One region of the Hydrogenophaga sp. SL48 genome, then DNA from elsewhere that is predicted to be linked to it. Evidence: predicted binding sites of a transcription regulator. Region 1 holds the regulator's gene; each other region holds the start of a gene.
What was found. Region 1 encodes FNR, which switches genes on or off when oxygen is low (the NO sensors DNR and NnrR bind a similar motif). Its sites were predicted from a motif close to TTGATNNNNATCAA; they were not measured.
Positions count from the first base shown of each region.

Region 2: IM738_RS23610 (TraR/DksA family transcriptional regulator) is a predicted target of FNR. The motif match lies at 1,595-1,608, and genes of this name have one in related genera.
Region 3: IM738_RS01870 (DUF3079 domain-containing protein) is a predicted target of FNR. The motif match lies at 3,137-3,150, and genes of this name have one in related genera.
Region 4: IM738_RS21495 (hemerythrin domain-containing protein) is a predicted target of FNR. The motif match lies at 5,460-5,473, and genes of this name have one in related genera.

Region 1 is NZ_CP063400.1:1,306,101-1,313,706, reverse strand. Features, by position in the region: gene aceA (isocitrate lyase) at 1-1,008, opposite strand, end outside; gene IM738_RS06295 (DMT family transporter) at 1,372-2,250, shown strand; gene IM738_RS06290 (sulfite exporter TauE/SafE family protein) at 2,251-2,922, opposite strand; gene hemN (oxygen-independent coproporphyrinogen III oxidase) at 3,043-4,422, opposite strand; gene fnr (fumarate/nitrate reduction transcriptional regulator Fnr) at 4,599-5,318, shown strand; gene IM738_RS06275 (hypothetical protein) at 5,385-5,678, opposite strand; gene IM738_RS06270 (nitrogen fixation protein FixH) at 5,751-6,050, opposite strand; gene ccoG (cytochrome c oxidase accessory protein CcoG) at 6,083-7,510, opposite strand.
Region 2 is NZ_CP063400.1:4,960,460-4,968,065, forward strand. Features, by position in the region: gene IM738_RS23595 (fumarylacetoacetate hydrolase family protein) at 1-68, shown strand, start outside; gene IM738_RS23600 (VOC family protein) at 134-574, opposite strand; gene IM738_RS23605 (hypothetical protein) at 711-1,088, opposite strand; gene IM738_RS23610 (TraR/DksA family transcriptional regulator) at 1,126-1,512, opposite strand; gene IM738_RS23615 (enoyl-CoA hydratase/isomerase family protein) at 1,718-2,557, shown strand; gene IM738_RS23620 (PhaM family polyhydroxyalkanoate granule multifunctional regulatory protein) at 2,611-3,705, shown strand; gene IM738_RS23625 (FIST signal transduction protein) at 3,732-5,030, shown strand; gene IM738_RS23630 (MFS transporter) at 4,982-6,256, opposite strand; gene IM738_RS23635 (ProQ/FINO family protein) at 6,253-7,131, opposite strand; gene IM738_RS23640 (helix-turn-helix domain-containing protein) at 7,355-7,606, opposite strand, start outside.
Region 3 is NZ_CP063400.1:391,123-398,728, forward strand. Features, by position in the region: gene IM738_RS01855 (enoyl-CoA hydratase-related protein) at 1-668, opposite strand, end outside; gene IM738_RS01860 (Y-family DNA polymerase) at 631-1,872, opposite strand; gene IM738_RS01865 (SIMPL domain-containing protein) at 2,013-2,741, shown strand; gene IM738_RS01870 (DUF3079 domain-containing protein) at 2,852-3,067, opposite strand; gene IM738_RS01875 (anti-sigma factor domain-containing protein) at 3,190-3,729, opposite strand; gene IM738_RS01880 (hypothetical protein) at 3,873-5,129, shown strand; gene IM738_RS01885 (BLUF domain-containing protein) at 5,232-6,245, shown strand; gene IM738_RS01890 (alpha-hydroxy acid oxidase) at 6,255-7,412, opposite strand.
Region 4 is NZ_CP063400.1:4,538,809-4,546,414, forward strand. Features, by position in the region: gene cueR (Cu(I)-responsive transcriptional regulator) at 147-599, opposite strand; gene IM738_RS21475 (heavy-metal-associated domain-containing protein) at 596-793, opposite strand; gene IM738_RS21480 (heavy metal translocating P-type ATPase) at 1,076-3,430, shown strand; gene IM738_RS21485 (peptidoglycan-binding domain-containing protein) at 3,448-4,866, opposite strand; gene IM738_RS21490 (lysozyme inhibitor LprI family protein) at 4,911-5,336, opposite strand; gene IM738_RS21495 (hemerythrin domain-containing protein) at 5,556-6,149, shown strand; gene IM738_RS21500 (YbfB/YjiJ family MFS transporter) at 6,241-7,476, shown strand; gene IM738_RS21505 (CotH kinase family protein) at 7,487-7,606, opposite strand, start outside.

The sequences.
Region 1 (7,606 bases):
CAGGTTCTTCTTCCAGTTGAAGGACGGCGAGCAGTTGTACGACAGCAGCTTGCCCGGGCAGGCAGCCTGCACGGCTTGGGCGAATTCACGGGCAAAGCCGATGTCGGGCACGCCGGTCTCGCACCACACCAGGTCAGCGTAGGGTGCATAGGCAACACCGCGGCTGATGGCTTGCTCCAGACCGTTCTTGACGCGGTAGAAACCTTCTTGCGTGCGCTCGCCGGTCAGGAAGGGCTTGTCGTTGGCGTCGTGGTCGCTGGTGATCAGGTTGGCGGCTTCGGCATCGGTACGGGCCAGCACGATGGTGGAGACACCCATCACGTCGGCAGCGAAACGGGCAGCGATCAGCTTCTCGCAGGCTTCCTGCGTGGGCACGAGCACCTTGCCACCCATGTGGCCGCACTTCTTCACGGCGGCCAGCTGGTCTTCGAAGTGAACGCCAGCGGCACCGGCAGCGATCATGTTCTTCATCAGTTCAAAGGCGTTGAGCACGCCGCCGAAACCGGCTTCGGCATCGGCCACGATCGGCAGGAAGTAGTCCACGAAGTCCTTGGAACCCGGCTCGATGCCACGACCCCACTGGATTTCATCAGCGCGCTTGAAGGTGTTGTTGATGCGACGGACCATGGTCGGCACCGAGTCGTAGGCGTACAGCGACTGGTCGGGGTACATGGTTTCGCTGGTGTTGCCGTCGGCGGCAACCTGCCAGCCCGACAGGTACACGGCTTCCAGGCCGGCCTTGGCCTGCTGCATGGCCTGGCCAGCGGTGATGGCACCGAAGGCGTTGACGTAACCCTTCTTGGCACCGCCGTTGACCTTGTCCCAAAGCTTCTCGGCGCCGCGCTTGGCCAGCGTGTGCTCAATCTGCATGCTGCCACGCAGGCGCACGACGTCAGCGGCGGAGTAGCCGCGCTTCACACCCTTCCAGCGGGGGTTGGTGGCCCAGTCTTTTTCCAGGGCGTCGATCTGCTGTTGGCGGCTCAGTTGTTCGGTAAGGGACTGGGGCATTTGAACTCTCCGTGAGGTTGATAGAAGGGGCCGGCAGCGCCCGCATGCAAACGGGATGCTGATGGAGCTACTTTAAGTCTTATAGAAGACTTTTCCAAGCTCTTATGTCTTATATAAGATAAAAAAATAAACGTTCAAAATCAACATCATTCAGATCAAATTCCTCATTGCGGAATAATATTTCTTGTATCAAGAAAATTTCTTGCAATGCAACATTCCATCTTTCCACATTAAGAAAACGCGTTCTCTCATGCCGAAAGTGGGCAGCCATGAACCCCCGGTAGGGCATGATCGCCACCCATGACTGATCCGAACAGCGTGTCCCCGCATGGCCCAAGGGGTTTGGCCTACTTGAGTTTGGCCATGAGCATGTCGCTGGTCGGGGGCTACGTTGCGCTGTCAAAACCGCTGGTGGCGGTTTTCCCCGTCTTTCTGCTGGCCTGGCTTCGTTTTGGCATCGGTGGTGTGGCCATGCTCCGCTGGCTGCGCAAGCCGCCGGACGAACCTGCCTGGAGCCCGCACACCCGGCGCCTGCTCTTTCTCGAATCCTTCCTGGGCAACTTTCTTTTCTCCATCTGCATGTTGTTCGGTGTCGGCCTGACCACCGCTGTGGCCGCGGGCGTGGTGATGTCGTCCATCCCCGCCGTGGTTGCGGTGTTGAGCAGGGTGTTCCTCAAGGAGCGCATCGGCAAGCGCACCATGGGCGGCATTGCCTGTGCCGCCATCGGGATCGGGCTGTTCTCGCTGCAGAAAGGCGCCGACACGCATGCGGCGGGGCGACCAGGGCCGCTGGGCCTGGATCTGCAGGTGTGGGGCAACCTGCTGGTGTTTGCCGCCGTGGTGTGCGAAGCCTCCTATGTGGTCATTGGCAAGCGACTCACGGAAGGCCTGGGGCCCAAACGCATCTCGGCCATCATCAATCTGTGGGGCTTTGTGCTGGTCACCCCCCTGGGCATCTGGGCCGCTTGGCGCTTCGATTTCGGCTCCGTGCGCCTTGACACCTGGGGTCTGCTGGTGTTTTACGCTCTGGCTGCGAGCGTCTGGACGGTGTGGCTCTGGATGACCGGGCTGAAAACCATTCCCGCATCCAAGGCCGGTGTGTTCGCCGTGATGCTGCCCCTCAGTGCAGCAACCATCGGTGTTGTGTTCATGGGTGAGCGGCTCACGCCCATTCAGCTGCTCGCGTTCGGCATCGCCCTATTGGGCCTGGTTCTCGCCACGTTGCCGGGTCGAAAGCCCTGATCAGGCACACCACAGCCCGGTGGGATTGGTGATACCCATCCAGAGCGCCCAGCCCGAGGTGGCCGCCAACGCCAATCCGGCCAGGCGAATGCCCCAGGCACCCGAACGACCCCCACGCAAACGCAGCAAGAGCCAAGGCCCGGCGGTCAACGAGATGGAGGTGCCCGTCGAAAAGAGCGCCATGATGAGCGCGCCCTCCATCGCGTTGGCTGAGAGCGAGGCGACCAACAACGCCGAGTACAGCAAGCCGCAAGGCATCAGGGCCCAGGCCACACCCAGCACCACGGGCGCTTTGCCGCCCAGGCGGCCGAGCACGGGGCGCGCCTTGCGCCAGACGCTTTGACCGAGCCCTTCCAGCCACGCGGGCTGCCTTGCCTGCCAGAGGAGCACCGCACCGAGGAGCAACGCCGCCACATGGAACATCGTCCAGACCGGACGGATGACGGCCGTGTTGGTGCCCAACCAAGCCAACCCTTGAACCGACCCGGCGGCAAACGCACCAAAAAGCGCATAGCCCAACATGCGACTGGCCTGAAACGACCACAACGCCTGTGTGCTGCGCTCGCCGGCGGCACGGCCGATACCCGCACAAGCGGCCCCGCACATGGCCACGCAGTGCGGGCCACCGGCCAGCCCCATGAACAGGGCCGTGATCGCCATGGAAGTCTGCATCAGGGAACTCTAGCAGGCGGGGAAAGATGAGCGGACGAAGTCCCCACAAGCTCCATGCAAGCGGGGCGCTTGACCGCTCTCGCGGCGAGCCTGGGCGGCAGCGCCAACGATCGTTTCAGGTCAGATGATTTTGGAGAAACGGGCGCGGTCCTGATCCACTTGAAGGTTCTTGTCAAACACCATCGCAATGGCGCGCACCAGATACCAGCCCGTGGCAGTGACCTGCACACCCGACTCGTCAATGCTCACCAGTCCCTGTTCGGCAAAGCTGGCCAAGACCTCAAGTTCTCGGGCAAAGTACTTTTTGCAATCTATGAGATGCCCCAGGTTGATGGGCTCGTACTGCAACTGGCCCTGACACATCAAGGACATGATGACCGACCTGCGCAACAGATCGTCGCGCGTGAGTGCCAAGCCGCGAACGATCGGCAACCGGCCCTGATCCAGAGCGTCGTAGTAATCCTCGATCGTCTTGGCGTTCTGGCTGTAGGTCGCACCGATGCGGCCGATGGCCGACACACCCAGGGCGATGAGATCGCAGTCGGGTTGTGTGCTGTAGCCCTGGAAATTGCGGTGCAGGCGGCCCTGCCGCTTGGCCACCGCCAAGGCATCGGTGGGCAGCGCGAAATGATCCATGCCCACATACACGTAGCCGGCCTCGCTCATGGCATCCAGCGAGGCCGAGAGCATGGACAGCTTGTCCCCGGGGCTGGGCAGTTCCGCCGCAATGATGCGGCGCTGCGGCTTGAACCGCGAAGGCAGGTGGGCGTAGGCGTAAAGCGCAATGCGGTCAGGGCGCAGCTGGTTGACCTGCGCCAGCGTGCGGGAGAACGATTCCGGCGTTTGCAGTGGCAGGCCGTAGATCAGGTCCACGTTCACCGATTCGAAGCCGATCTTGCGGGCGGTTTCCACCAGTTCAAACACCTGTTCGGCGGGCTGCACCCGGTGCACGGCTTTTTGCACCGCAGGATCGAAGTCCTGCACGCCAAAGCTCAGGCGATTGAACCCAAGGCGTGCGAGGGTCTGCAAACGCTGGCCGGTCACCGTGCGGGGATCCACCTCGATCGAATACTCCCCACCCGGCACCAGCGTGAAGTTGCGGCGGATCATCGCCATCAGGTCTTCGAGCTCGCCATCCGACAGGAAGGTGGGCGTCCCGCCACCAAGGTGCAGCTGGGACACGCTGTGGCCCTTGCCGAAGTGCTGCACCTGCAGGTCGACCTCACGCGAGAGGTAGCGCAAATATTCCTCCGCCCGCTCGTGGTGCTTGGTGATCACCTTGTTGCAGGCGCAGTAGTAACAAACCGATTCGCAAAACGGCACATGCACGTACAGGGACAGCGGCAAGGCCATCGAGCCCGCTCGCCGCTGCTCCAGGGCCTGGATGTAGTCGGCTTCGGTGAAGGCTTCCACAAACCGATCAGCCGTCGGATACGAGGTGTAGCGCGGTCCAGGGACATCGAACCGCTTGAGCAATTCGTCAGATATGGCGTGACTCACAGGCAATTCTCCAATGCAGAAGGAGAATGTGCCCCAGGCGCGTTCGAGCGCCCTTGATCAAGATCAAGGGCGCATGACAGCCAAGGGTTTCTGCTGACTGACGCCAGCGAAACGAATGGGTACATCGACATCAGCGACACCCATGCGTTAAGCTTCGGCCCAATTGCGGGATATTTATGGACATTCAAAGCATCAAAGTCGCCTGTTCCAGCTGCAATTTGCGGGAGCTGTGCTTGCCCATGGGCTTGAACCCCAACGAAATGGACAAGCTCGACAACGTCATTTCAGCCCGTCGGCGCGTCAAACGGGGCTCGGCCTTGTTCAACACCGGCGACAAGTTCACCTCCCTCTATGCCGTCCGTTCGGGTTTCTTCAAAACCTGTGTGACCACCGCCGACGGCCGGGACCAGGTCACCGGCTTCCAGATGACGGGCGAAATCATCGGCCTGGATGGCATCGTGAGCGACCGCCACTCGTGTGACGCCATCGCCCTGGAGGACGCCGAGGTCTGCATCATGCCGTTCGATCAGGTTGAAGAGCTTTCTCGGGAGTTCACCACCCTGCAGCACCATGTGCACAAGATCATGAGCCGCGAAATCGTGCGAGACCACAGCGTGATGCTGCTGCTGGGCAGCATGCGCGCCGAGGAACGCCTGGCGGCGTTCCTGCTCAACCTGGTGCAGCGCCTGCATGCCCGAGGCTTCTCGCAATCCGAGCTGGTGCTGCGCATGACGCGCGAAGAGATCGGCAGCTACCTGGGCATGAAGCTGGAAACGGTCAGCCGCACGTTCTCGAAGTTTGTCGAGGAAGGCATCATTGAAGTCAAGCAACGCTACGTGCACATCAAGGACACCGAAGCACTCAAGCTGATCGTGAATCCACAGACCTGCCGCTGATTTCAGCGTTCAAAAGAAAACCCCGCCGGACCGCTCCGGCGGGGTTTTCTTTTGGGCTTTTCGCCGTCAGCGACAGGAGCGGTTTTGTGCACAGCTTTCAGGCCGCGCGGCCTCGGGCACCGGGCATCGGTTGACCTCGAAGGGTGACATCGACAACAGGGTGGTCAGCGCGCTGGAGGCCATGGTGATTCCCCAGAACACAAAGAAGGCCAAGGTGTAGATGGCCTGCCGGGACAGCCCCAGCGGGTTGCCAAACCAATGCAAGTCACCGGGGTCCACCATCGCAAACACGATCATTTCCAGAACCGCTGCCACCAGAAAGGCTGGCCAGGCAATCCACATCCAGCGCTGTGACCACATGCTCTTGTCTCCTCGTAGGGGGTGAAAGTCAGTTCAAGAAGTCTTTGAGGTCGGCGGCTCGGCCTGCCCCTGTTATTTGGCCGCAGGCTCCGGCAGCGGTGAGGCCGCGTGGTTGCGCGCCTGCTGCGCGGGCTGCAAGGTTTCCAGCGCTTTGGCTTTGGCTTGTCCGTCCAGGGCATGAGCGGCTTTCAGGTCTCGCTCGAAATCGGCCTTGTTGAGCACAGGATCAGCGCCCTTGACGGCGATGATGGCCGTGGCAATGGCTGCAACCACCACCACGAGTGGTCCGCCCACCACCAGCCACATGTGAGGCACTTTCCACCAGGGGATGGGCAGCGAAGACTGGGCGGGAGCGGCGTTGTTGGGATTCATGTGGGTGTCGGAGTGGAAAGGTGGGTGTCACTTTACCGGGGGATCAGGAACGCGGCTTTTTCTTTCACCTGAGACACCTCATCCCCTGTCGAACGGACATCGAATTGGATGGGATGAGAACCGGTGGATGCCGCCCCCGGAGGCACCTGCACCCGAATGACGGCAGAACGCACTTCGGTGGGCAGCACCTCCACTTCGCTCTCGGAAGCGATGGTGATGCCAGGCAGACCGGTGACACCAATCACATAGCGCTGCGTGGACTCGGTGGCGTTCATGACCTGCAACCTGAACACGTTCTCGATGCGCCCTTGTTCCACCATGCGGGCCAGCGTGCCCCGGTCACGGATCACATCCACCTTGAGCGGGGTGCGCAGGTACAGACTCACCATCACGGCGGTCGTGATGGCCATCAGGATGCCCGTGTAGACAAGCACGCGCGGGCGCAGACCTCGACGGACCATCTGTGCCGTCGTCCAGCCATTGGCCATGCCGTTCTGCGTCGCGTACTTGACCAGTCCGCGGGGATAGCCCACCTTGTCCATCACCTCGTCACACACGTCAATGCAGGCGCCGCACCCGATGCATTCGTATTGAAGGCCCTTGCGGATGTCGATGCCGGTCGGGCACACCTGCACACACAGCGTGCAATCGACACAGGCGCCCAAGCCCAGCGCCTGGGGATCGGCTTTCTTGGAACGCGGTCCCCGCGGCTCACCCCGTTTCTCGTCGTAGGTGACGATCATCGTGTCCTTGTCGAACATCGCGCTCTGGAAGCGGGCATAGGGGCACATGTACTTGCACACCTGCTCGCGCATGAAGCCGGCGTTGCCATAGGTGGCAAAGCCATAGAAAAAGATCCAGAAGGTCTGCCAGGGCCCCAGAGAAGCGGCCAGGGAAACCACAGCCAGCTCGCGAATCGGCGTGAAGTACCCGACGAAGGTGAAGCCCGTCCAGAGCGAAAACAGAATCCACAACGCGTGCTTGAGCCACTTCTTGCCCAGCTTCTGAGCAGACAGCTCGGCTTTGTCCAGCCGCATGCGGGCGGATCGATCCCCTTCGACCTTCTTCTCGATCCAGAGGAACACCTCGGTGTACACCGTCTGGGGGCAGGCGTAGCCGCACCACAGGCGACCGGCCACGGCCGTGAAAAGGAACAGGGCCAGCGCCGAGATCACCAGCAACCCCGTCAGGTAGATGAAATCCTGCGGGTACAGCACCAGGCCAAAAATGTAAAAGCGGCGGGCTTCAAGGTCAAAGAGCACCGCCTGCCGCGCGTTCCACTCCAGCCACGGAAGGCCATAAAACACGATCTGGGTGATCCAGACGGTGAACCAACGCCACTTGGAGAACAGACCCGACACGGATCGGGGGTAGATCTTCTGCCGAGAGGCGTAAAGGGAGACCATCTCCTCATCTTCCGCGGCGCCGCCCTGGGGGTTGCCAGCAGAAACGGGAACCATGGGTTTGTTGGCGTCGGAAGAAGCGGTGCTCACAACATGCCTATATCAGTAAATAACACCAAAAGGGACCGCCTTTCGGCGACCCCTTCTCGATCA
Region 2 (7,606 bases), 1.8 Mb from region 1:
AGATGAAGGGCAAGGACGGCCAGAGCATCTTCGGCGCCATCGACCAGAAGATCGCGTCGCTGGACTGATCCCCACGGCAGTCAACCGTTGTCCAGGGCCCTTCGGGGCCCTGTGTCATGGAGGCGCCGCCGGTTCAGCTGGCGAACATCGCGTCCAGCGTGGCAAATCCCTTCACCTCGATCGGGTTGCCGAAGGGATCGCAGAAGAACATCGTCCATTGCTCGCCCGGCTGCCCTTCGAAGCGGCATTGCGGCGGCAGCACGAAGTCCACGCCCGCGGCCTGCAGGCGCGCTGCCAGCGCCTGCCACTCGGGCAAGCGCATCACGAGACCGAAATGAGGCATTGGCACCAGGTGCTCGCCCACCCGGCCGGTGCGCGTGGTCTTGAACGGCTCCCCCAGGTGCAGCGAGATCTGGTGGCTGAAGAAGTCGAAGTCCACCCAGGTGTCGGTGCTGCGGCCCTCGGTGCAACCCAGCACGCCGCCGTAGAAGCGGCGCGCCTCGTCAAGATCGGTGACGTGGAACGCGAAGTGAAACAGGCTGCGCGCGGGCAGGGTGGTGGGCTGGATGGACATCGCCGCAGAATAACAAAAGCCCACCGGCGCGTGCCGGTGGGCTTTTGCATTTGTGTTTTCCATGGTGCCGGAGCGCCGCAATGCGCTTCTAACCCCAGTGCCTCCCCCTGGGGGTGACGCGAAGCGGCGCGGGGGGCTACTTCATGCTCGGATCGGCGGCGGTCTGGTCGTACCGGGTGAAGTACTGGCGTGCCATCGCGACCACCTGGGCGTCGCTCGGGTGGTCGGTGGTGACCACCTCGACCACCGCCTTGTCGACGGCGTGGGCGTTGTGCTTGCAGAAATCGCGGAACTCGATCTTGGCGTTGGCCGGGCCGGTCAGCAGCACCTCGGTCACGCCGGTCAGCGCGTCAGCGATCTGCTTGAAGAAGTCCTTGTCGGCGCCGACGTGGCCGTGTTTGGGCGTGTGGTGGCTGCGTGCCTTGATCCGCTGTGCCTCGACGTGCTCCTTGTCGAACATCAGCACGTGGGCTTCGGTGTGGTCCATCCAGACAACGGCGTGGAAAGTGGTCATGCGGGTTTTCCTTGGAAAGGGTGGGTTGGGAAAGGGATCAGTAGCTGGCCGGGCGCACCGCGCCGCTGGCCTGTTCGGTCTTGTCCTGGCAGCCCACGCAGCGCAGGGCCGTGGGGTTGGCGTGCAACCGGGCGTTGGCGATGGCGTCGCCGCAGTCGACACACAGGCCATAGCTGCCGTCGGCGATGCGCTGCAGCGCGGCGTCGATGGCAATCAGCTCGGCCGACTCGCGCTCTTCCAGCGCAAAGGCCAGGTCACGTTCGGCGTCGGCCTGCGCCCAGTCGTCGCTCTCGTGCTCACGGGCCTCGGCGGCCGCTTCGGCCCGGCCGATCTGGCCGCCGCGCTGCGCGCGCAATTGGGCCAGCACGTCTGCGCGCATGCCGCGCAACTGTTGGGAAAAGGTGTCTGAGAGGGGGGTGGTCATGTGTTCTTCTCGTGAATTGGTGATCGGAAAAGGCGGTTCCTGAACTGTGAACCCATGTTGCACCCGCCGTCTGTGCGGTGCCTTGACCAACGTCAAGCTGTCCCGCCGGGGGCGCTGTGGCTAGGGGCAAATCCCCGGCGGACACCCGGCGAATCGGACGCAGAATCGGGCGCATGTTCCGACCCTTTTCCCAGGAGTGCCATTGATGCCCGCCGTCGACTACAGCCGTTACCAGACCCTCGCCATCACCCGGCGCGGCCCCGCCGTGAACGGCGTGCCTTCGGTGCTCGACATCCAGATGCGCGCCGATGGCCCGGGCGGCAACGGCAAGCTGCCCACCGCCGGCCACGACGGTCACTGGGAGCTGAGCGAGATCTGGCGCGATGTGGGGCGTGACGACTCGGTGCGCTGTGCCGTGCTGCGCGGCAGCGGCCAGGGTTTCTCGGGCGGCGGCGACCTCGCGCTGGTGCAGGACATGGCGACCGATTTCGAGGTGCGCACCCGCGTCTGGAAGGAGGCGCGCGACCTGGTCTACAACGTCATCAACTGCGACAAGCCCATCGTCAGTGCCATGCACGGCCCGGCCGTGGGCGCGGGCCTGGTGGCCGGCCTGCTGGCCGACATCTCCATCGCGGCCAAGAGCGCGAAGATCGTCGATGGCCACACGCGCCTGGGTGTGGCGGCCGGTGACCACGCGGCCATCGTCTGGCCCTTGCTGTGCGGGCTGGCTAAGGCCAAGTACTACCTCATGCTGTGCGAACCGATCAGTGGCGAAGAGGCCGAGCGCATCGGGCTGGTGTCGCTCGCGGTGGACGAGGCGCAGTTGCTCGACAAGGCCTACGAGGTCGCCGACCGCCTGGCCTCGGGCAGCCAGACCGCGATCCGCTGGACCAAGTACTCGCTCAACAACTGGCTGCGCCAGGCCGGCCCCGCGTTCGACACCTCGCTGGCGCTGGAATTCATGGGTTTTGCCGGGCCCGATGTGCGCGAAGGTGTGGCATCCTTGCGTGAGCGACGCGCCCCCCGCTACGGCGTGGACGACTGAGCACCCGATCCGGCAGCGACCTTTCTTCCCAGATCACCCCAGAGGAGACAGCCATGAGCGACGCCAGCGGTTTCGGCAAATTCGTGCCCGGTTTCGAGTTCCTGCAAAACCTCGCGGGGCAGGCCGCCGGTGGCGTGGTCCAGGGCCTGGGCAAAAGCGTGCCGCAGATGCCCAACCTCGGCAACTGGGTGGCCCCCACCTTCAACGTCGAGGACCTGGAAAAACGCATCGACGAGCTCAAGGCCGTGCAGTTCTGGCTCGACCAGAACGCCAAGGCGCTGGCCGCCACCATCCAGGCGCTGGAGGTGCAGAAGATGACGCTGGCCACGCTCAAGACCATGAACTTCAGCCTGGGCGACGTGGCCAATTCGCTCAAGCTCAAGGCCACCGAGGCCATGGCCGGGTTCGCCGGGGTCGTGCCGGCCCCCGCTGCGCCCAAGGGCTTCGCCGGTCTGGAGATCCCGCCCCGCACCTACGGTGAGCGGGCGCCCGAGCCGGAAGTCGAAGACAACGAGGAAGACGCGGAGGACGACGCCCCCGAGGAAGCCGCCGCACCCGAGCCGGTGAAGAAGTCGCGCAAGGCCGCCGCAGCGGCGACGGGCGAGCCGTCCGCGCTCACCGGCGGCGTGATCGATCCGCTGCAGTGGTGGGGCGCGCTGTCGCAGCAGTTCCAGCAGATCGCGACCACGGCGATGAAAGACGTGGCCAAACAGGGCGCGCTCGACGCGACGCGCAACGTCGCCAGCGGCCTGACCGAGCAGGCGGTGAAGACGGCCACCGGCATGGCCGGCAAGGCGGGCCGAAAGATCGGCGACAGCGTGGCACGCAATGTCGGCATGGCGGCCGGCATGGGCCAGGCGGCGGTGCGCGCGGTCAGCGGCAAGAAGGCCCCGGTCAAGGCCAAGGCCCCAGCCCCGGCGCCCGCTCCGAAAGCCAAAGCCAAAGCCAAACCCCAGCCCGCCGCGAAGAAAAAGGCGGTGCGCCGCCCCGCCGCCAGCCCGGCGCCCGTGGCGGCGCAGCCCCTGTCCACCGGCGACTGGCCGATGCCCACCGCCTTTTTCCCCGGCTTCATGCCGGCCCAGAAGCCCGCCGCCGCCCCGGCCGCGCGCAAGGCCGCCGCCAAAAAGAAACCCGCTGCGCGCCGCTGAGCGCCCAGCCCGCGAAACCGTCCCGCATGAAGCTCTTTCCCTACGCCCACGCCACCCACCCGCAATGGCGCATGGCCGCCGCGCTGGTGCTCGCTCAGTTGCGCGCGCAGATGGCGCTGCCGACCTACGCCCACGCGCCCGCGCTGGCCCTGCTCTACATCACCGACCACTACGCCGCACAGGCCCAGGACATCCTCAGTCACCTCAGCGCCGAGTTGCCCGAGGTGACCGACTGGGCCGGCACCGTGGGGGTGGGCATTGCGGCCAACAACGTCGAGTACTTCGACGAGCCCGCGCTCGCAGTGATGCTCTGCGACCTGAGCCCCGACCAGTACCGCGTATTCAGCGGCGTGGCGCCGCTGCCCGCGAGCGGCTCCGAGCCTGGCGGCTTTGTCGCCCACACCGCGCTGCTGCACGCCGACCCCGGCTCGAACGATCTCGCCGAACTCATTGCCGAGGTGGCCGAGCGCACGCAGTCGGGCTATGTGTTCGGCGGGCTCGTGGGCAGCCGCTCGGCCAGCGTGCAGTTTGCGGCCAGCAGCGCCGGCAACCTGAACGGGCAGGGGGCGGCCGGCGGCGTGTTGTCGGGCGGGCTCAGCGGTGTCGCCTTCGGGCCGGACGTGGCCCTGGTGTCGCGCGTCACCCAGGGTGCGCAGCCGGTGGACCGCGAGCGCGAGATCACCGCCGTGGACGGCAACCTGGTGCTGGAGCTCGACGGCGAACCCGCGCTCGACGTGTTGTTGCGCGAGCTGGGCGTGTCGCTGGCGCAGCCGCAGCAGGCCATGGAGCGGCTGCGCCGCACGCTGGTGGGTCTCACCCTGCCGCAGCACCGCCTGGCCGACGGCGAGGGCGCGTTGCGGCGCCAGGTGCGCGGCCAGTTCGGCCCCGAGGTCCTGGTGCGCCACATCATCGGCCTGGACCCGGCGCGCAAGGGCGTGGCGATCGCCGAGCACCCGCCGCTGGGCGCGCAGCTCGCGTTCTGCGAGCGCCACGCCAAGGCCGCGAGCGCCGACCTGGTGCGCGTGTGCAGCGAGATCCGCGAAGAGCTGGAGCCCGAAATCCTGAGCCTGAGCGCCATCACCGGTGACGCCTCCGAAGCGGAGGCGCCCGCCGCGCGTCAGATCGTGGGCGCGGTGTATGTGAGTTGCTCGGGACGGGGCGGTTTGCACTTTGGCGCGCCCAGCGCCGAGCTGCAGATCGTGCGCCGCGCGCTGGGCGACGTGCCGCTGGTCGGCTTTTTCGCTGGCGGCGAAATCGCCCACCAGCAGCTCTACGGTTACACCGGCGTGCTGACCGTGTTCACGGCGCCGGTGCCGGCACCCTGACCGCGACGCGGCGCGCGCCGCAGCAGGAACACCACGATCGCCAGGTTCAGCAGGTTGAAGCCGATGCCGTTGATGAACGCGGCCTGGTAGGAGCCGGTCAGGTCGAAGATCACCCCCGACATCCAGCCGCCCAGCGCCATGCCGAACAGCGTGGCCATCAGCACGGTGCCGGTGCGCGCGCCGGCCTGCGCGGGCGAGAAATGTTCGCGCACGATCAGCGCGTAGCTGGGCACGATGCCGCCCTGGAACAGGCCGAACAGGCCCGAGATCAGGTACAGCGGCACCAGCCCGTCGAACGGCAGGAACATCAGCAGCGCCACGCCTTGCAGCACCGAACCCAGCAGCAGGGTGCGCAGGCCGCCGATGCGGTCGGAGATCCAGCCCGAGATCAGGCGGCTCGCGATGCCCATGCCGAGCATCACCGAGAGCATCTCCGCGCCGCGCGCCGCGCCAAACCCGAGATCGGTGCAGTAGGCCACGATGTGCACCTGCGGCATCGACATCGCGACACAACACGACACGCCGGCCACGCACAGCAGCGCCTGCAGCGTGCCGGGCGAGAGGCCGAGCGGGCGCTCGGTGTTCACTGAAAGACCCGGTTGCGATGCCGCGGCGACCGGCGCGGGCAGCTCGGGCGGCCGGCGGCGCAAGACCAGCGCCAGCGGCAGCATCACCACCAGGCAGAAGGCGCCGATGCCCATGTAGGTCTGGCGCCAGCCGTGGGACTCGACGAAGTGCTGGATCACCGGCGGCCAGACCGCGCCGGCCAGGTAGTTGCCGCTCATGCAGATCGCCAGCGCGGTGCCGCGCCGCCGCGTGAACCAGCGCGAGGTGTCGGCCACCAGCGGCGCGAACGTGGCCGAGGTGCCGAGCAGGCCCATCAGGAGGCCCTGCGCCAGGCTGAACTGCCAGAGGCTGCCCGACGCGCCCGCCGCAATGAGACCGAGACCCAGACCGACCGAGCCGCCGAGCACCGGCACCATCACGCCAAACCGGTCGGCGAGCTTGCCCATCAGCACGCCGCCGAGGCCGAAGCCCACCATGGTCAGTGTGTAAGGCAGCGAGGCGTCACCACGCGCCACGTCAAAGTCGGCCTGGATGCGCGGCAACACCACCGTCACCGAATACATGCCGACGCCGCCCAGCGTCATCAGCGCCAGCGACACCATCAACCGGCACCACGCGTAGGGTGATTCAGCGTTGGCGTCGGGCGGCTGCGGGTTCATGGTGCGGGCGGAGGGGTCTCTGGCGCCGGGTCTGCTTCGTTGGCCGCGCGGGCCACCACGGCCGTGTCCGGCGCGGGCGCCAGGGCCTGGCGGGCCAGGTGAGCGCGCGCGCGCTCCAGCGTGCGGTTGGCGTCGAGCACGTGCATGCCGTACATGTCGGCAAAGGCTTCCACGGTTTTGCCGCTGGCGTCGAAGGCGCGCAGCAGCGCTTCTTCGCGTGCTTCGCGCGTCGCGGCCACGGCCAGCGCGTCCTGGGTGAGCTGGTTCACCTCTTCGTCGCGGCCGCGCACGCGCTGGGCGTACTCGTCGCGCGGCAGGCCCGAGGCTTCGTACGCCTGCAGGATGCGCTGGCGCAGCTTGGGGCGCAGGTCTTCGCGGCTGCGCGCGCCACGGCGGCGGAACACCTCGATCAGCGCGTGGTGCACCTGCTCGGGTGTGAGCGCTTCCACGGGCTGGCCGCTCAGGTCGTGCCGCGGCAGGCCCGAGGCCACCACCGTGAGGTAACGCGAGGAGCGCGCGTGCAGCGCCAGCGCGGCCTTCAGGCTGTCCTTGTCCAGCACATCGGGGTGGGCCGCGAGCAGGTCTTCATAGATGCCGCGCTTGAGCGGCAGCAGCGGCTCGCCAAACAGCACGGGGACCAGGGTGGCCAGCTGGTCGAGCACGGGGTGCGGGCGCGCGGGCGCCTGGCCGGCGGGACGCTCGGCGTTGGCCGGGCGCTGCGGGCGGCGGCCGCCGCCGTTGCGACCGCCGGAGTTGCCCCTGTTGCGCCCCTCGTTGCGGCGGGGCGGTCGGTCGGCACCGGCCGGTTGCGCCGCGGGGCTGTCAGCGGGTGCCGGTGCGGCGTTGTCGGGCGTGTCGTGGTCGGTGGCGTTCATGGTGGCGTGCGGAGCAGAAATGAAAGAAGCCCGATTCCCGGGCAAGCCCGACATCATGCCAGCCCGGCCCATCGGACCGTCACAGCGGCAAGGCAAGCCCCGCAGAACCGATCCGCAACGCGAGAAGTGAAGTTCATCCCAGAACGCCGCGGAGCCGGCTTTGCCGGGCCGCCAGCGTTGCCCCCTTGAGGGGGTCGCGCGCAGCGCGGCGGGGGTGGACGGTCTATTTGCGCAGCTGCGCAAAGGCTTCGAATTCCCAGCTCCGCATCGCCAGCACCAGCGTGTAGCCCTCGCGGTCTTTGGCGGCGAGCTTCTGGTCGGTCTGGTGCTGCTGCGCGAAGTCCTGCGCCACGCGCTGCAGCCGCTCCAGAAAGAGCGGCGCGAGCGTGCGGCTCACCGAGCCGTGCACCAGCATCAGCCCTTCGCCGCTGCCGTCGAAGCCGCCCGCGAAGTAGTCGAGCAGCGCGTGGTCGCG
Region 3 (7,606 bases), 910 kb from region 1:
TGCTTGGTGCCCCAGATGGCGATCGGTGGTTTGCTGGCGATCTCTTTCGCGCACAACATTGCGGCGGCCAGCATGGCCTCGGGCGTGTCGAACACCTCGTTGACCAGCCCGTAGGCCAGCGCCTTGGCGGCCGGCAGGCGCCGGCCGGTGTAGGCCATCTCCTTCACCACCGCGAAGGGGATCAGCTTGGGCAGGCGCTGCAGCGTGCCCACGTCGGCCACCATGCCGATGTTGATCTCCTGGATGCAGAAGAAGGCATCGGCCGTGGCGTACCGGATGCAGGCGGCCGTGACCATGTCCACCGCGCCGCCGATGCAGCCGCCCTGGATGGCGCAGATCACCGGCATGCGCAGGTTCTCGATCTTTGTGAACGTGGCCTGCATGTCGGTCAGCAGGTCGAAGATGGCGGCGCGGCCTTCCGGGCTCTGGTCGTCCATGGCGATCGCTCCCGCAAAGGTCTCGAGTGCCATGCCGGCGCTGAAGTGTTTGCCGGTGCTGCTGATGACCAGCGCGCGCGCCGTGCCTTCGGTGTGGAGCGTTGTCAGCACCTCGTCCAGCTCGCGCCAGAAGGTGGGGTGCATGGTGTTCAGCGTGTCGGGCCGGTTGAGCACCAGGTGGGCCACATGATCTTCAGTCGAGCTCAGGGAAAAGCAGGTCGGTGTGTTCATCGGTGGCCTTGTCTCTAGCGGTTCGGGTGGAATGGCTTTCACTGTAGCCCGAGGCTTCTTCGCCCTCTGTCCCGGGCTTGACGAGCTTGCCCACGCGCACGCCCAGCAGGCGGATGCGGCGGCCCAGGTCCACGCGCTTCAGGCACAGGCCGGCCTGGCGGCGGATGGTGGCTGCGTCTGAGGTGAAGTGATCGATCGTCACGTCGCGCGTCACGCTCTGGAAGTTGTCGTAGCGCAGCTTGATGCCGATGGTCTTGCCCGCGTAGCCCTTGCGCTGCAGGTCGTCGGCCACCTGCTCGCAGAGTTTTGTGAACACCGCGCCCAGCTCGGCGCGGTCGCGCACCGCGTGCAGGTCGCGCTCGAAGGTGGTCTCGCGGCTCATGCTCACCGGCTCGCTCTCGGTCACCACCGGGCGGTCGTCGCGGCCCCAGCTGACGGCGTGCAGCCAGGCACCGTAGCTCTTGCCAAAGGTCTCGATCAGCCAGACCGGATCGCGCGCCGCCAGGTCGCCGATGGTGTGGATGCCGTGGCCTTGCAGCTTTTGATCGGCCTTGGGCCCCACGCCGTTGACCTTGCGGCAGGGCAGGGGCCAGATCTTTTCCTGAAGGTCGTCGGGCCAGACGATGCTGATGCCGTTGGGCTTGTTGAATTCGCTCGCCATCTTGGCGATGAGCTTGTTGGGCGCCACGCCGATGGAGCAGGTGATGCCGGTGGCCTGGAAGATGCTTTTCTGGATCAGCCGCGCCAGCACGCGCCCGCCCTCGCGCTGCCCGCCGGGCACGTCGGTGAAGTCGATGTAGACCTCGTCCACGCCGCGGTCTTCCATCACCGGCGCGATCTCCAGGATGGTGCTCTTGAACAGGCGCGAGATGCGGCGCACCTCGTCGAAGTCCACCGGCAGCAGGATGGCCTGCGGGCATAGCTTGGCCGCCTTCATGAGCCCCATGGCCGAGCCCACGCCGAACTGGCGCGCCGGGTAGGTGGCGGTGGTGATGACGCCGCGCCCGGTGTAGCCGGAGAGGCGGGGGAAAAATTCGAGCGGGATGCGGCTCAGGTCGCCGTCTGACCAGTCGCGTTCCGGGTAGGCCTCGCGCAGGCGGGCCAGCACATCGTCTTCCCGCCGCCGCCCGCCGCCAATCACCACCGGCAGGCCCTTGAGTTGCGGGTAACGCAGCAGCTCCACCGACGCGAAAAACGCGTCCATGTCCAGGTGCGCGATGCGACGGGGCAGATGGGCTTCGGGGGTCACGGTGGCTGGAGCATAGCGCCGGCTGCGCGCGCGCCAGGGGTCTAAGATGGCTGGCCGCGCGCCACCCTGTCGTGCACCGTTTCACCGGAGCCCCCATGAACACCCTCTCCCGCATCCTCGCCGCCGTGCTGGTCGCCGCCGGCCTCGCCTTGGCCGGCTATGCCGTCAGCCAGGGCCTGGAGCGCTTCCGCATGTCGGACCGCTCGGTCACCGTCAAAGGGCTGGCTGAAAAAGAGGTCGAGAGCGACTTCGCGATCTGGACGCTGGGCTTTCGCCGCGCGGGCGTGGAGTTCGGCGCGGTGCAGCAGGCGCTGTCCGCCGACCGCGACAAGGTGCTCGCGTTCCTCAAGGCCCAGGGCTTCACAGATGCCGAGCTCGAACCCAAACCCCTGCAGGTGCAGGACCTGCTGGCGCGCGAGTACGCGCAGGGCAACGTGCCGTTCCGCTTCAACGGCAGCGGCCAGGTGCTGGTGAAGTCGGCGCGGGTGAAGGATGTGGAAAAGGCCGCGCTGGCGGTGGACCCGCTGATCCAGGCCGGCATGCAGCTCGGCGGCGCCGAGGGCGAGGGCACCAACAGCGGCCCGCGTTACCAGCTGCGCGGCTTCAACGACATCAAGGCCCCGCTGCTGGCCGAGGCCACGCGCAACGCTCGGGAGCAGGCCGCCAAATTCGCCACCGAAGCCGGCGCCAGCCTCGGTCCGCTGAAGAACGCCAACCAGGGCGCGATCCGCATCACCGGCGACGACGGCAACGACTTCGACGACGGCAGCTCACGCACCAAGCGGCTGCGCGTGGTCAGCACCTTCGAGTACGAGTTGAGGTAAGGCTCCCCCCGCAGCGCTTCGCGCTACCCCCAGGGGGCAACCCGATGCGGCCCGGCCAAGCCGGTTCCGCCGGGTTCTCGGTTCAGGCACTGCGCCTGGGCGGTGCCGCTTCATGCGTCGGGTTGTGCCTCTGGTGCCGCTGCATCTTTGTCCATGTCCCCGGGGATGCCCGACCAGCTCTCCCAGCCCGGGCCAAAGGTTTCGATGGGGTGTTGGGTGCGTTCCGAGCCGTTGCCGCAGAGCAGGGCGTTGAAGGCACAGTAGCGGTCGCAACCCCAGCAATTGCGCTCGGGGTGGGGTGGGTTGAGGGGGAAGGGTTTGGCCATGGTCCGGCAACCGTGGCCGACGGACGGCAGCCACACCGCAGAGTGTGTCGGTCTCGCTGCTGGCCCGCCTTGATCTGCTTCAAGACAACGGGGTGCGCCCTGTGGTGCGCACCCGCTTCAGATCAGATCGCCTTGTGCACCAGCGCGCCCTTGAACAGCCAGGGCAGGCGCGGCCCCTGGGCTTCCGGCACACCGCCTTTGGCCTCCACGCTGATGGCCAGCTGGCCGACGCCCGCCAGCGCGGCTTCCTTGGCGGGCAGCTGCAGGGTCTTGTATTTGCTCTCGATCACGCCCAGCGACCGAGGTGGTTTGTCGCCGTCGAGCGCCCAGAGCTGCATGCTGTCTTCCCGGCCCTCTTTCACCTCGTTCAGGCGCTGCAACTGCAGCAAGCCGGTCTGCGGGTCCATGGTCACGAGCATGGCCGGCTGCTGCTGCTCGTCCAGCAGCACCGCGAGGTGGCGGATCTGCGGCACGGCGGCCACCTTCGTCTGCAGGTGGCCGATCTGCGCCTTGAGCTGCTCGACCATGCTGGCACTGGCGGCCCAGCCCAGCAGCAGCACCAGCAACAGAAAAATCGCCAGCGCGCGCCACCAGGGCGAGACCCTGCGGCTGGCTGGCGCGGGGCTGTTGGTATCGGTCTGGGCAGTGTGCGAATCGTTCATGTCCGAAGTATGCCTGCGCGGGGGGCTCGGGGCTCGCCCGAGGGCGGGGGGCGGTACACTGCGCCGATCCCACGTTGGCCGCTGGTGGCGCCAGCATCCGGCGCTGTCGAAGCGGTCGTCAACCTCCCATACCCTGCCCCACCATGCAAGCCTTCGAAGTGGCGATCTGGTCTGCCATGGCGGGTGTCCTGCTGACACTGGCCATCGCGGCCTCGCTGGACCTGGCCACCCGCCCCAGCCTGCCGGCGGCGCGCTCGTGGCTGAGCCTGGTGCTCACCGGCGGGTCCTGCATCCTGATGTCCGGCCTGCCCGAGACCCTGTGGCCCTCCTGGAACCAGATCGACTGGCTGCCACTGAAGGCCACGCTGGGGCCGCTGTGCGGCGCGCTGGCGATGACCTACCTCGGGCACTGGTCGGGCCTGCGCAGTGAAGACCGGCTGGTGCGGCGAATGATGGGGCCGGGCGCGTCGGTGCTCATCGCCGGCACCTTCCTCCTGCTGGGCCTGGTGGTCGTGGGCGTGCCCGCCGACACCGTGCTGTTGCTGACGGCGGCCGTCAACAGCCTGGCGGTGCTGATGGGCGTGCTGATCGCGGTGCGCAGCGTGACGCTGGGCGACCAGCTGTCGCGCTGGATGGTGCTGGCCTGCCTCTGCCTGGCGCAGATGACGGCCGGCCTCTACGCCAAAGGGCTGGGCATGGACATGGGCAATCCCTACTGGGCGCTGACCGCCTGCGCCACCGTCGGCTACTTCACCACCGTGATCGTGCTGGTGCGCATGCGCAACCGCCAGCTGCGCCGTCTGCGGCGCCAGGCCGCGGGACAGATGCCATCGATGGACCCGCTGAACCTGCCCTGCGGTGCCCAGCTGGTGACCCGCGTCGAAGACGCGCTCTGGCGCAGCCAGCGCATGGGCCGCCCCTGCCTGGTGGTCGCGGTGTCGGTGTCCAACCTGTACGCCTACCGTGAGCCGCCGGTCCTGGACCCGGCGGGTGAAATCCTGGTGGCCCTGTCGGCGCGCATCCGCCAGCTGGTGGGCTTCCGGAACGTCGTGGGGCTGTACCACCAGCGCTGCTTCGTGCTGGCCCTCTCGGCGGTGCAGGACCCGCAGCGCGCCGAGCTGGTGACGGAACGGGTGCTGCGCGAGCTGCGGATGTCGGTGAACGTCGGCCCCGATCCGCTCTCGCTGCCGTTCCAGCCGGAGGTGGCGATCGGCGTGGTCGAGATGCCGGCCGGGAACGACGACGCCGTGGCGGTCCGGGTCATCAACCTGGCCGAGCAGCTGGCGCTGCACGCGCACGACGAACCCGAGCGGGCGCTGAGGCGCACCTGGGCGCAGCGCCCGGACACCCCGGTGGCGCTGGCCTCCTGGCTCGCAGACACCCGTCCCGCCAGCCTCTGAGGCCGGCCGGCGCCCGCCGCTGCCGCGTCAAAACCCCTGCGGGCATGACATCCTGCACATCCCGCCCGCGGTCGACCGGCCGATACCGGGGGACAATTTCCCATGCGTTCCATACTGCAGGACCCCGACAGCTCCAGCTGGCCCGACAGCGGCGCCGAGCTGTCGACCCAGGACGTGGGGCGGCTGATCTACGCCAGCATCAGCGCGGTCGACGGCCCGGTGCTCGACGAGATGCGCCGCATCCGCGACCACGCCGTGGTGCACAACGCCGAGCACGGCCTGCGCGTCGCGCTCATGCACAAATGCGGCTGGTTCGTCGAATGGATCGAGGGGCCGATGGCCGGCATCCATGCCCTGGTCGAGCGGGTCGCGCTCGACCCGCGCCACCGCAGCCTCAAGGTCGTGCACGAGAGCGTGGGCCAGCCCCGGCTCTTCAAGCCCTGGATCGGGTCCATCGCCCAGAGCACCGAGAGCGCCGGCGAGTTTGCCCGGCGCGTGATGGCGCTGCACGAGCGGCACGTCCGCGGCAAGGGCTACGAACCCGCCAGCGTGTGGCGCAGCCTGTGTTCGCCGCTGCCGGGGCACGTCGAGGTGGCGGCCGCGCGGGAGGGCACCTACCAGCGCGTGATGATGATGTCGGCCCGCCAGACCGGCGCCTTCGACCTGCTGCGCTGGCTGGCCCATGAAACCCGGGGCCGTGTGGCGCACCGCCGCTTCGCGGGCAGCGTCCACGACGCGCTCGACGTGGAGAGCGACTACCTCGATCTGCCCGACCAGGGGCAGCAGGGGCGCCGGCTGATCGCGAACGCCCGCAAAGGGCTGGCGATGGGCGTGACCCATGCCTTTTTGCCCGACCACGCCGCCGTGGTGCTGCTGCTGGACGCCGATGCCGGGCAGAGCCTGCGCCTCCTGGAGCGGCTGCTGGTGGTGTGCCAGCAGGTCCGCCACCGGCCGGCCATCATCGGCCTCGGGGCGGACGGCTGGTTCGTCCCCGAACTCCAGACAGCGACCGAGACCCGGGGTCTGCCGTGGCTGGAAGCCCGCACCGGCGACGGCGAGCCGAAGCATGCCCGGCTCTGGGGGGCCCTGAAAACGGTGCTCGACCGGCTGGGCTGACGCCGAGGTTCAGGCGCCGGTCGGGAAGGTGCCGGGCAGCAGGATGCCGCGGTCCACGTTCTGGATGTTGGTGTGGCCGCAGAAGGCCATGGTGATGTCCAGCTCCTTGTGGATGATCTGCAGCGCCTTGAGCACGCCTTCTTCACCCATGGCGCCCAGGCCATAGACCATGGCGCGACCGATCATGGTGCCGCGCGCGCCCAGCGCCCAGGCCTTGAGCACGTCCTGCCCGCTGCGGATGCCGCCGTCCATCCACACCTCGATCTGCTCGCCCACCGCCGCCACGATGGCCGGCAGCGCCTCGATGCTGCTCGGCGCGCCGTCGAGCTGGCGGCCGCCGTGGTTGCTCACCACGATGGCGTCGGCGCCGCTCTGCACGGCGAGCTGCGCGTCTTCCACGTCCATGATGCCTTTCAGGATCAGCTTGCCGCCCCACTGCTGCTTCACCCAGGCCACGTCGGCCCAGGACAGCGTCGGGTCGAACTGCTCATTGGTCCACGAGGCCAGCGACTTCATGTTGGTCACCGCCTTCACATGACCCACCAGGTTGCCGAAGCTGTGGCGCTTCGTGCCCGCCATGCCCAGGCACCAGCGCGGCTTGGTCATGAGGTTGATGATGTTGGCGATGGTCGGCTTGGGCGGCGCGGTCAGGCCGTTCTTCAGGTCTTTGTGGCGCTGGCCGATCACCTGCAGGTCCAGCGTCAGCACCAGAGCGCTGCACTTGGCGACCTTGCAGCGGTCGATCATGCGGGCCATGGCCTCGCGGTCGCGCATCATGTAGAGCTGGAACCAGAACGGCGCGGTGGTGTGCTGTGCGATGTCCTCGATCGAGCAGATGCTCATGGTCGAGAGCGTGAACGGGATGCCGAACTTCTCGGCCGCCTTGGCCGCCTTGATCTCGCCGTCGGCGCTCTGCATGCCGGTCAGCCCCACGGGCGCGATGCACACCGGCATCTTCACCGCCTGGCCCACCATCTTCGTGGCCGTCGTGCGGTTCTCCATGTTCACCGCCACGCGCTGGCGCAGCTTGATCTTCTGGAAGTCGTCGCTGTTGGCGCGGTAGGTGCTCTCGGTCCAGGAGCCGGAATCGGCGTAGTCGTAGAACATGCGCGGCACGCGTTTTTCGGCGAGCACGCGCAGGTCTTCGATGGTGGTGATCACGGTCATGGGGCTTGTCTCCAGGGGGCTTGGGGGTGTGACGGCATGTTAGCGAGGCGGGCCGGAAAAGGCTTGTGAAAGCGAGACAGAGGCGTTTGAAATTTCTGATGTCTGCCAAAGGGGGCGAGCCTTGCCCGAGGGGCTAGGACCGTTTGAAAGCCCGGCGTATGATGATTTTCGGGAAACCGACCCGCAGGAGGAAG
Region 4 (7,606 bases), 2.2 Mb from region 1:
GAAGTGCCGTGTAAGCGCTTTGCGGCCTTGTGCTGCGGGTTTGTAAAGATATGTTCCGTTTTTCAGCAACCCGCAGTGGCGACGTGCGGCGGGCCGCGATCCGGCGCAGGGCCGCCCCAAGCCGGATGGAGAGCAAGCCACCCAGGTTATGGAGCGGCGAGATCGTCCAGGATGGGGCAGTCGGGGCGGTCGTCGCCGGGGCAGTGGCAGACCAGTTCGCCCAGGGTGCGCTGCATGGCCTGCAGCGCGGCGATGCGCTGGCCCAGCTCGTCAAGGTGCTTCTGGGCGATGCGCTGCACGCTGGCGCTGCTGCGGCGCCGGTTGTGCCACAGGCCCACGAGCTCGGTGATCGCGTCCAGCCCGAAGCCCATGTCGCGCGCGCGGCGGATGAAGCGCAGGCTGTGCACGTCGGCCAGGCTGTACTGGCGGTAGTTGCTGTCGGTGCGCGCCACCTCGCCCAGCAGGCCCAGCGATTCGTAGTGGCGCAGCATCTTGGGCGAGATGCCGCTGAGCGCGGCGGCGGTGCCGATGTTGACCGGCCAGGCCATGCGGCCGTCGAGCGCGGGCTCCTGGGCGGCTGGCGCTGCGCCAGTTTTCATGCCGTGACCGCGTAGCCTTCTTCGCGGATCGCGGCGGCGAGCGCTTCGCGTGGCTGTTCGCTCTGCACCTCGACGCGGTTCTGGCTGCGGTCGATCGTCACTTCGGCCTTCGGGTCCAGCGTCTTGATGGCGGTGGTGACCGCCTTTTCGCAGTGGCCGCAGGTCATGCCTTGCACGGTGAGGGTCTGGTTCATGGTGAAACTCCTGGGTTGAAAACCCGATGCTGCAGCTTGACATGGTGTCAAGGTCAAGCCGTGGTCGCCGGAAGATACACCTTGTGGCTTGACCTTGCCATGGGGGTAAAGCTTATAACCGGAGGAATCCCCCCGCGCCGCTGCGCGTCACCCCCCAAGGGGCGATGCCTGTGGCCCGGCGAAGCCGGTTCCACGGCATCCTCGAATGAAGACACGTGCGCCAGAACAGGACCTGATGTTTCCTGGGAAGCCCACTGTCTGGTATCCGTCTGATTTGTCTCCATGAACACAGCCACCTTAGAAACCTCCGACCCCTCCGCCTTCCAGATCGACCTGGGCATTGGCGGCATGACCTGCGCCTCCTGCGTTTCGCGGGTGGAAAAAGCGCTCAAGAAACAACCCGGTGTGAGTGAAGCGACGGTGAACCTCGCCACCGAGTCGGCGCGCATCCGTGTGAGCGGCAGCGACGCGATCCACGCGACCGCCCTGCTCAAGCGCGCGATCCGCGACGCCGGCTACGAGCCGCGCGCCATGGACGCGATGGACCACGAGGAGCGCGAGCGCTGGCACGGCATTCCGGTGGACCTGCTGCCGGTGCTGGTGGGTGCGCTGCTGTCGGCGCCGCTGGCGCTGCCCATGGTCGGCGACCTGTTCGGGAAGCACTGGATGCTGCCGGCCTGGCTGCAGTTCGCGCTGGCCACGCCGGTGCAGTTCTGGCTCGGCGCGCGCTTCTACCGGGCGGGCTGGCACGCGCTCAAGGCGCTCACCGGCAACATGGAGCTGCTGGTGGCCATCGGCACCACGGCGGGCTGGGCGCTCTCGACCTGGCTGTGGCTGAAGGCCGAACCGGGCGAGATGGTGCACCTGTATTACGAAGGCTCGGCGGTGGTGATCACGCTGGTGCTGCTGGGCAAGTGGCTGGAGGCGCGCGCCAAGCGCCAGACCACCAGCGCCATCCGCGCGCTGCACGCGCTGCGCCCCGAACGCGCACACCTGCTGCCGGACGGCATCAAGCGCATCGAGATCACCGACGTGGCGGTGGACGAGCTGCTGCCAGGCGACATCATCCGCGTGCTGCCGGGCGAGCGTTTCGCCGCCGACGGCGAGCTGCTGCTGGGCCAGACCCAGGCCGACGAATCCATGCTCACCGGCGAGGCGATGCCGGTGCCCAAGCAGCCGGGCGATTTCGTCACCGGGGGTTCGCTCAATGGCGAGGGCTCGGTCGAGGTGAGCGTGCGCGCGGTGGGCGCGCAGAGCGTGTTGGCGCACATCATCGCGCTGGTGCAGGACGCCCAGGCCGGCAAGGCGCCGGTGCAACGGCTGGTCGACCAGGTGGCGGCGGTGTTTGTGCCGGTGGTGCTGGTGATCGCGCTGGTCACGCTCGGTGGCTGGCTCTACGCCGGCGCGCCGGTGGAAGAAGCGCTGCTGCACGCCGTGTCGGTGCTGGTGATCGCCTGCCCGTGTGCGCTGGGCCTGGCCACGCCCGCGGCCATCATGGCCGGCACCGGCGTGGCGGCGAAACACGGCATCCTGATCAAGGACGCGCAGGCGCTGGAGATCGCGCACCGCGTGGACACGGTGGCCTTTGACAAGACCGGCACGCTCACGCTCGGGCGCCCGCGCCTGCTGTCGATCGAAGCGGTGCCGGGGGTGGACGAAGAGGCGGTGCTGCGCGCGGCGGCCGCGCTGCAGGCGCAGAGCGCCCACCCGCTGGCCCGCGCGGTGATGGACGCGGCCGGTGCACGCGACTGCCTGCCCGCGCCCGATGCGGCCCAGGACGTGCAGGCCGTCACCGGGCGCGGCAGCCTGGGGCGCGTGGGCGGCGTCACGCTGGCGCTGGGCAGCCTGCGCTGGATGGACGAGCTGGGCGTGCCCATGGGGCCGCTCGCGCTGGCGGTGCACCAGCGCCAGGGCGCGGGCGCCACGGTGTCGCTGCTGGCCAGCCAGACCGACGAGACCTCGCCCTGGACCCCGCTGGCGCTGCTGGCCTTCGGCGACGAGCCCAAGCCCGGCGCCCGCGAGGCGCTCGCGCAGTTGCGCGCGAAGGGCATGCGGCTGTTCATGGTGTCGGGCGACAACCAGGGCGCGGCCGACGCCATGGCGCGCACCCTGGGGCTCAACGCCGACGGCGGCGAGGTGATCGCCGAGGTGCTGCCGGGCGACAAGGCGGCGGTGGTGCAGCGGCTTCGGGAAGGACGGACCGATCCCGCACCCGGCCGGCCCAAAACCGACCAGCCGCTGGAGGGCGCCGCGACCCGCGAAGCGGTGCAGCGCGGGGGCCATGTCGTGGCCATGGTGGGCGACGGCGTGAACGACGCGCCCGCGCTCGCGGCGGCCGACGTGGGCATGGCCATGGGCAGCCGCGAGGGCGGCTCCGACGTGGCGATGCACGCCGCCGGCATCACGCTGATGCGCGGTGATCCGATGATGGTGGCCGCCGCGCTGGACATCTCGCGCCGCACCGTGAGCAAGATCCGCCAGAACCTGTTCTGGGCCTTTGCGTACAACGCGGCCGGCATCCCGCTGGCCGCGCTGGGCTACCTGAGCCCGGTGCTGGCGGGCGCGGCGATGGCGCTGAGTTCGGTGAGCGTGGTGAGCAACGCGCTGTTGCTCAAGCGCTGGAAGCCGGGGCGGTGAGGGGACCTGACACTGGCTCAGTGTCGGACGGCTTCGGCCGTGCGTTCCGTCGCCGGCGTGGGCCCGGGGACCGGTGCCTCGACCAGGGGCCGGGCTGGCACGTACCCGTGAAGCGCCTGCTGGGTGTCGAGTTCGCGCATCTGCTTGAAATCGTTCAGGAACAGGATCTTCTGCCCGTCGTTGCGAAGCTGGATGTGGGTGACCTCGCCCAAGGCCGCGCGGTGCTCCAGCAGGTAGTTGCGGGACGACTCGGCGATGTGGGCGAGCTGGTCTTCGTTGAAGCGGCCACCCGCTTGCAGTGACCCGATCATGCGGTCCAGCGCGGCACCGCTTCGGGCGTCCAGTGCCGGCGCCAGGCCCAGCGCCTTCAGGGTGGCGTGGTCGCCGAAGCCAGAGGGCGCCAGCCGGTGCTCGCGCTGGAAATCGGTGAGCGTGCGTTCGGTTCCTGCGCCGAAGCCGCCATCGTCTTTCAACGCCTTGCCCTCCCGCTGCAGGGCCTGCTGCAGCAGCCTCACATCGTCGCCCTTGTCGCCTCGGTCGAGCACCGACGGGTCGTTGACGTCGCGCCGATAGGCGGCGAGAGCGGTCTGGATCTCGGGGATGTGGCGTTCGTCGGAGGGTCGGTAGCCGCTGCTCGCGACCTGGCGGTGAGCCTCTTCCATCGCGACGGCGTTGCCGGGCTTCTGGAAGTTCTCCTGGTACTGGCGGGCGAGTTCGCCGGCTTTGTCACCGTGATAGCCCTTGTATTTCTTGACGCTCGAATCGACGACCTGAATGATCCCTTCGTAGTCGGCACCGCTTTTGAGGGACTCGACCAGCTTGTTGTATGTCAGAGGGTGTTGGTTGGCCGATTTGGCCAAGATGCACATCACCTCGAATTTGCGCTCTTCAGAGATGTTTGACCCATAGCGGTCGATCACCTGCTGTGAAGAGTCTGCGATCGCTTGGACCTGCGGAAAGTCGATGTTTTGATGAATCCATTGCTTACCGGTGTCCGAACTGGCCCAGGCATTGAACGTGGCACGGTGTTCGTCTGAGATGAACCGGATCTCTGTCCGGCCCTCAAGACCGTTGCCATGGGACAGTAGGTCGCTGCGCAACGCAGCCAGCCCAGCGGCATCTCTTGGAAAAGGCAGCTGGTTTTCTCTGGCGAAAGCAGATGCATGGCCAATGATGGCGTCAACATATGTCGTTTCGCCCGGATTCGAGGCTCGCTGCTTCACGGACCCCAGAGGCCATGTCCCGCGTTGTCCAAGGTCCACCTGGATCGTTCCGAGGGAATAGCCACTGTTGGCAATCACCGAGGACGGATCGCCCCATTTGTTCGCAGCCACGGACAGCCGGAACGCCGCGTTGCCACCTTCGGTGCCTCGCCCCACCACAAAGTACATCGCGCCGTTACGTTGCGCGGGGTCTTTGATATCAATTTGACGCATGTTTTCCCTCCTCTGATTTTCAGTTTCTCAGCCCACATGCGTTTTCAAAGATCAAGGTGGTAATACAGCTGCTGGCGACGCTGGGTGATCCACATGATCTTGTTGGTGCCGACGGTCAGGTCTGAATCGCCTCCCAGTGGGTCATAGAAGGACACCGAAAACCGGCTTTCAGCATCCAGAAACACTTCCCATGCCTTCTGTGATTTGGCCAGCTCAACTCGCTGTACTTCATTGAGTTTGGCCGACAGGCGTCCAAAGAGTTGGTTCATCTGGGTTCGTTGCCACTTGATCTCTTCGTTGATGCAGTTGCCTTGCTCCAGCCGCCCATTGGCTTTTTTCATGCACGCCAGGTAAGTCTTGCTCTCCAGCTGGCCCAGTGCGGGTGGGGCTTCAAGCGTTTCATTGGCCACCGTGGCGCAGCTGGCGGCACCGAGGGAGAGGGCGAGGAGGGCGATTCGGATCGGCTTCATGGTGTGGGTGTGTGACAGCAGAGACCGGGCCAGCGGCGGCCCGTAGTGGTCGAAAATGCTAACACTTTGGTTTGCAACCGGATGTAAAAGCAACCCCTGTCAGCGGGAGGCTCAGGGGCAGGCTTGACATGGGTCAAGGCTGAGCGGAGCGTGCTCGGGCACAGTCCCGGAACCATTCACCGACCGATCGGTCGGGATCGCCTTGCCGGAGACAACACCATGACCCACGAAGCCCTGCGCGTCATTCGCGAAGAACACGCCACCCTGGCTGCCATGTTGCAGTCGCTCATGCAGATGGTCCGGCGCGGCCCGGTGCACGAGGGGCAGGACGATTCGGCGCGGTTTTTCGATGTGTTGCGGGCCATGCTGTTCTATATCGACGAGTTCCCCGAGACGCACCACCACCCCAAGGAGTCGGACCTGCTGTTTCCCCGGGTGGTGCGCGCCGCGCCGCATGTCATGGCCACCATCGACCAGCTGGAGCGCGATCACGCCACCGGCGAGGCGCGGGTGCGCAAGATCATGCACCTGCTGCTGGCCTGGGAGCTGCTGGGCGAGGCGCGGCGGCCGGTCTTCATCGACGAGGTGACGCGCTACGTGGATTTCTACCTGGAGCACATGCGGCTGGAAGAAACCATCGTGCTGCCCGAGGCCGAGCGCCACCTGGGCGAGGCCGACTGGCACGCGCTCAACGCCGCCTTCGCGACCAACCAGGACCCGCTGAACCACCGCGTGCCGCGCGACCCGCAGTTCGACCGCCTGTTCACCCGCATCGTGATGAAGGCGCCCGCGCCGGTCGGGCTGGGTCAGTAGGCCCTTCTCGCTCGCCAGGGCTGTGGTGGCGGCCCGCGCTGTCCCGCAGACCACACGCTGGCGCGCCGCCCGGGCCGACAATGGCCCGGCCATGCCACGCAGCACCCTCACCGCCGCCCTGACACCCGAGCCCCCGGAGCGCACGCCCTTTGTGCGTCTCGCGCTTGCGCTCTCGCTGGGTGCGGCGGTCTCGCTGGGCATCACCCGCTTCGCCTACGGCCTGTTGCTGCCACCCATGCGCGACGACCTCGGCTGGAGCTACACGCTGGCCGGCGCCATGAACACCGCCAACGCCGTGGGCTACCTGATCGGGGCGCTGGCCATGTCGTGGCTGCTGCGGCGCACGTCGCCCACGCGCGTGCTCATGGCCGGCGCGCTGTTCGCCACCCTGTTCATGGCGGCCAGCGGTTTTTTCACGAGCGCCTGGGCGCTGATGGGGCAGCGCGCACTCGCGGGCGTGGCGAGCGCGCTGGTGTTCAGCACCGGCGGTTTGCTGGCGGCGCGCCTGGGTGCGCGCCAGCCCGCGCGCAGCGGATTCCTGCTCGGGCTGTATTACGGCGGCACCGGCCTGGGCATCGTGGCCTCGGCGCTGGTCGTTCCCCTGGTCTTGCAGGCGGCCCGGGGGCAGGCCCACGCCTGGGCCTGGGCGTGGTGGGTGCTGGCGCTGGTGTGTGCGCTGGCCACCGCGCTCATGGTCTGGCCGGCGCAGGTGCTCGCGCGGCACGAGGCGGCCACCCCGGCGCAGGCCGCCGCAGCAGGGCCACCGGACCGGCGCGTGTTCCACTTGCGCGACTTTGCCTTCGGCCTGCTGGGCTACGCGGGCTTCGGCGTGGGCTACATCGGCTACATGACCTTCGTGGTCGCGCTGCTGCGCGAGCAGGGCGCGAGCCCGGGCGCGGTGACGGCGTTTTACGCGCTGCTGGGGTTGGCGGTGGTGGCGTCGTCGCGCATCTGGGCCGGTTTGCTGGACCGCCACCGGAACGGCCTCGCGCTCGCCCTGCTCAACGCCCTGCTCGGCGTGGCCGCCATCCTGCCCGCGCTCACCAGCGCCTGGCCGCTGATCATGGTCTCGGGCCTGCTGTTTGGCGGGGTGTTCCTGTCGGTGGTGGCGAGCACGACGGCGCTGGTGCGCCACAACCTGCCGCCCTCGCAATGGGCCGCGGGCATCAGCGCGTTCACGGTGGTCTTCGCGGCAGGCCAGATCGTGGGCCCCACGGTGGTGGGCCTGATCGCCGACGGTGCCGGCGGCCTGGCGCGTGGCCTGGTGTTTTCGGCGGTGGCGCTGTGGGCGGGCGCGGCGCTGGCGTGGCGCCAGCGGGCGTTGTGACCGGTCGGGGTCAGGGTGCGCACACGGGCTCGAATTCGGCCCGGACGGACAGGCGCTGGCTTGCCGTGACGCGCGCCGTCGCGCTGGTTGCGCCGATGCCGTGCCAGCGCTTGAACGCGTAGCAAGGCTT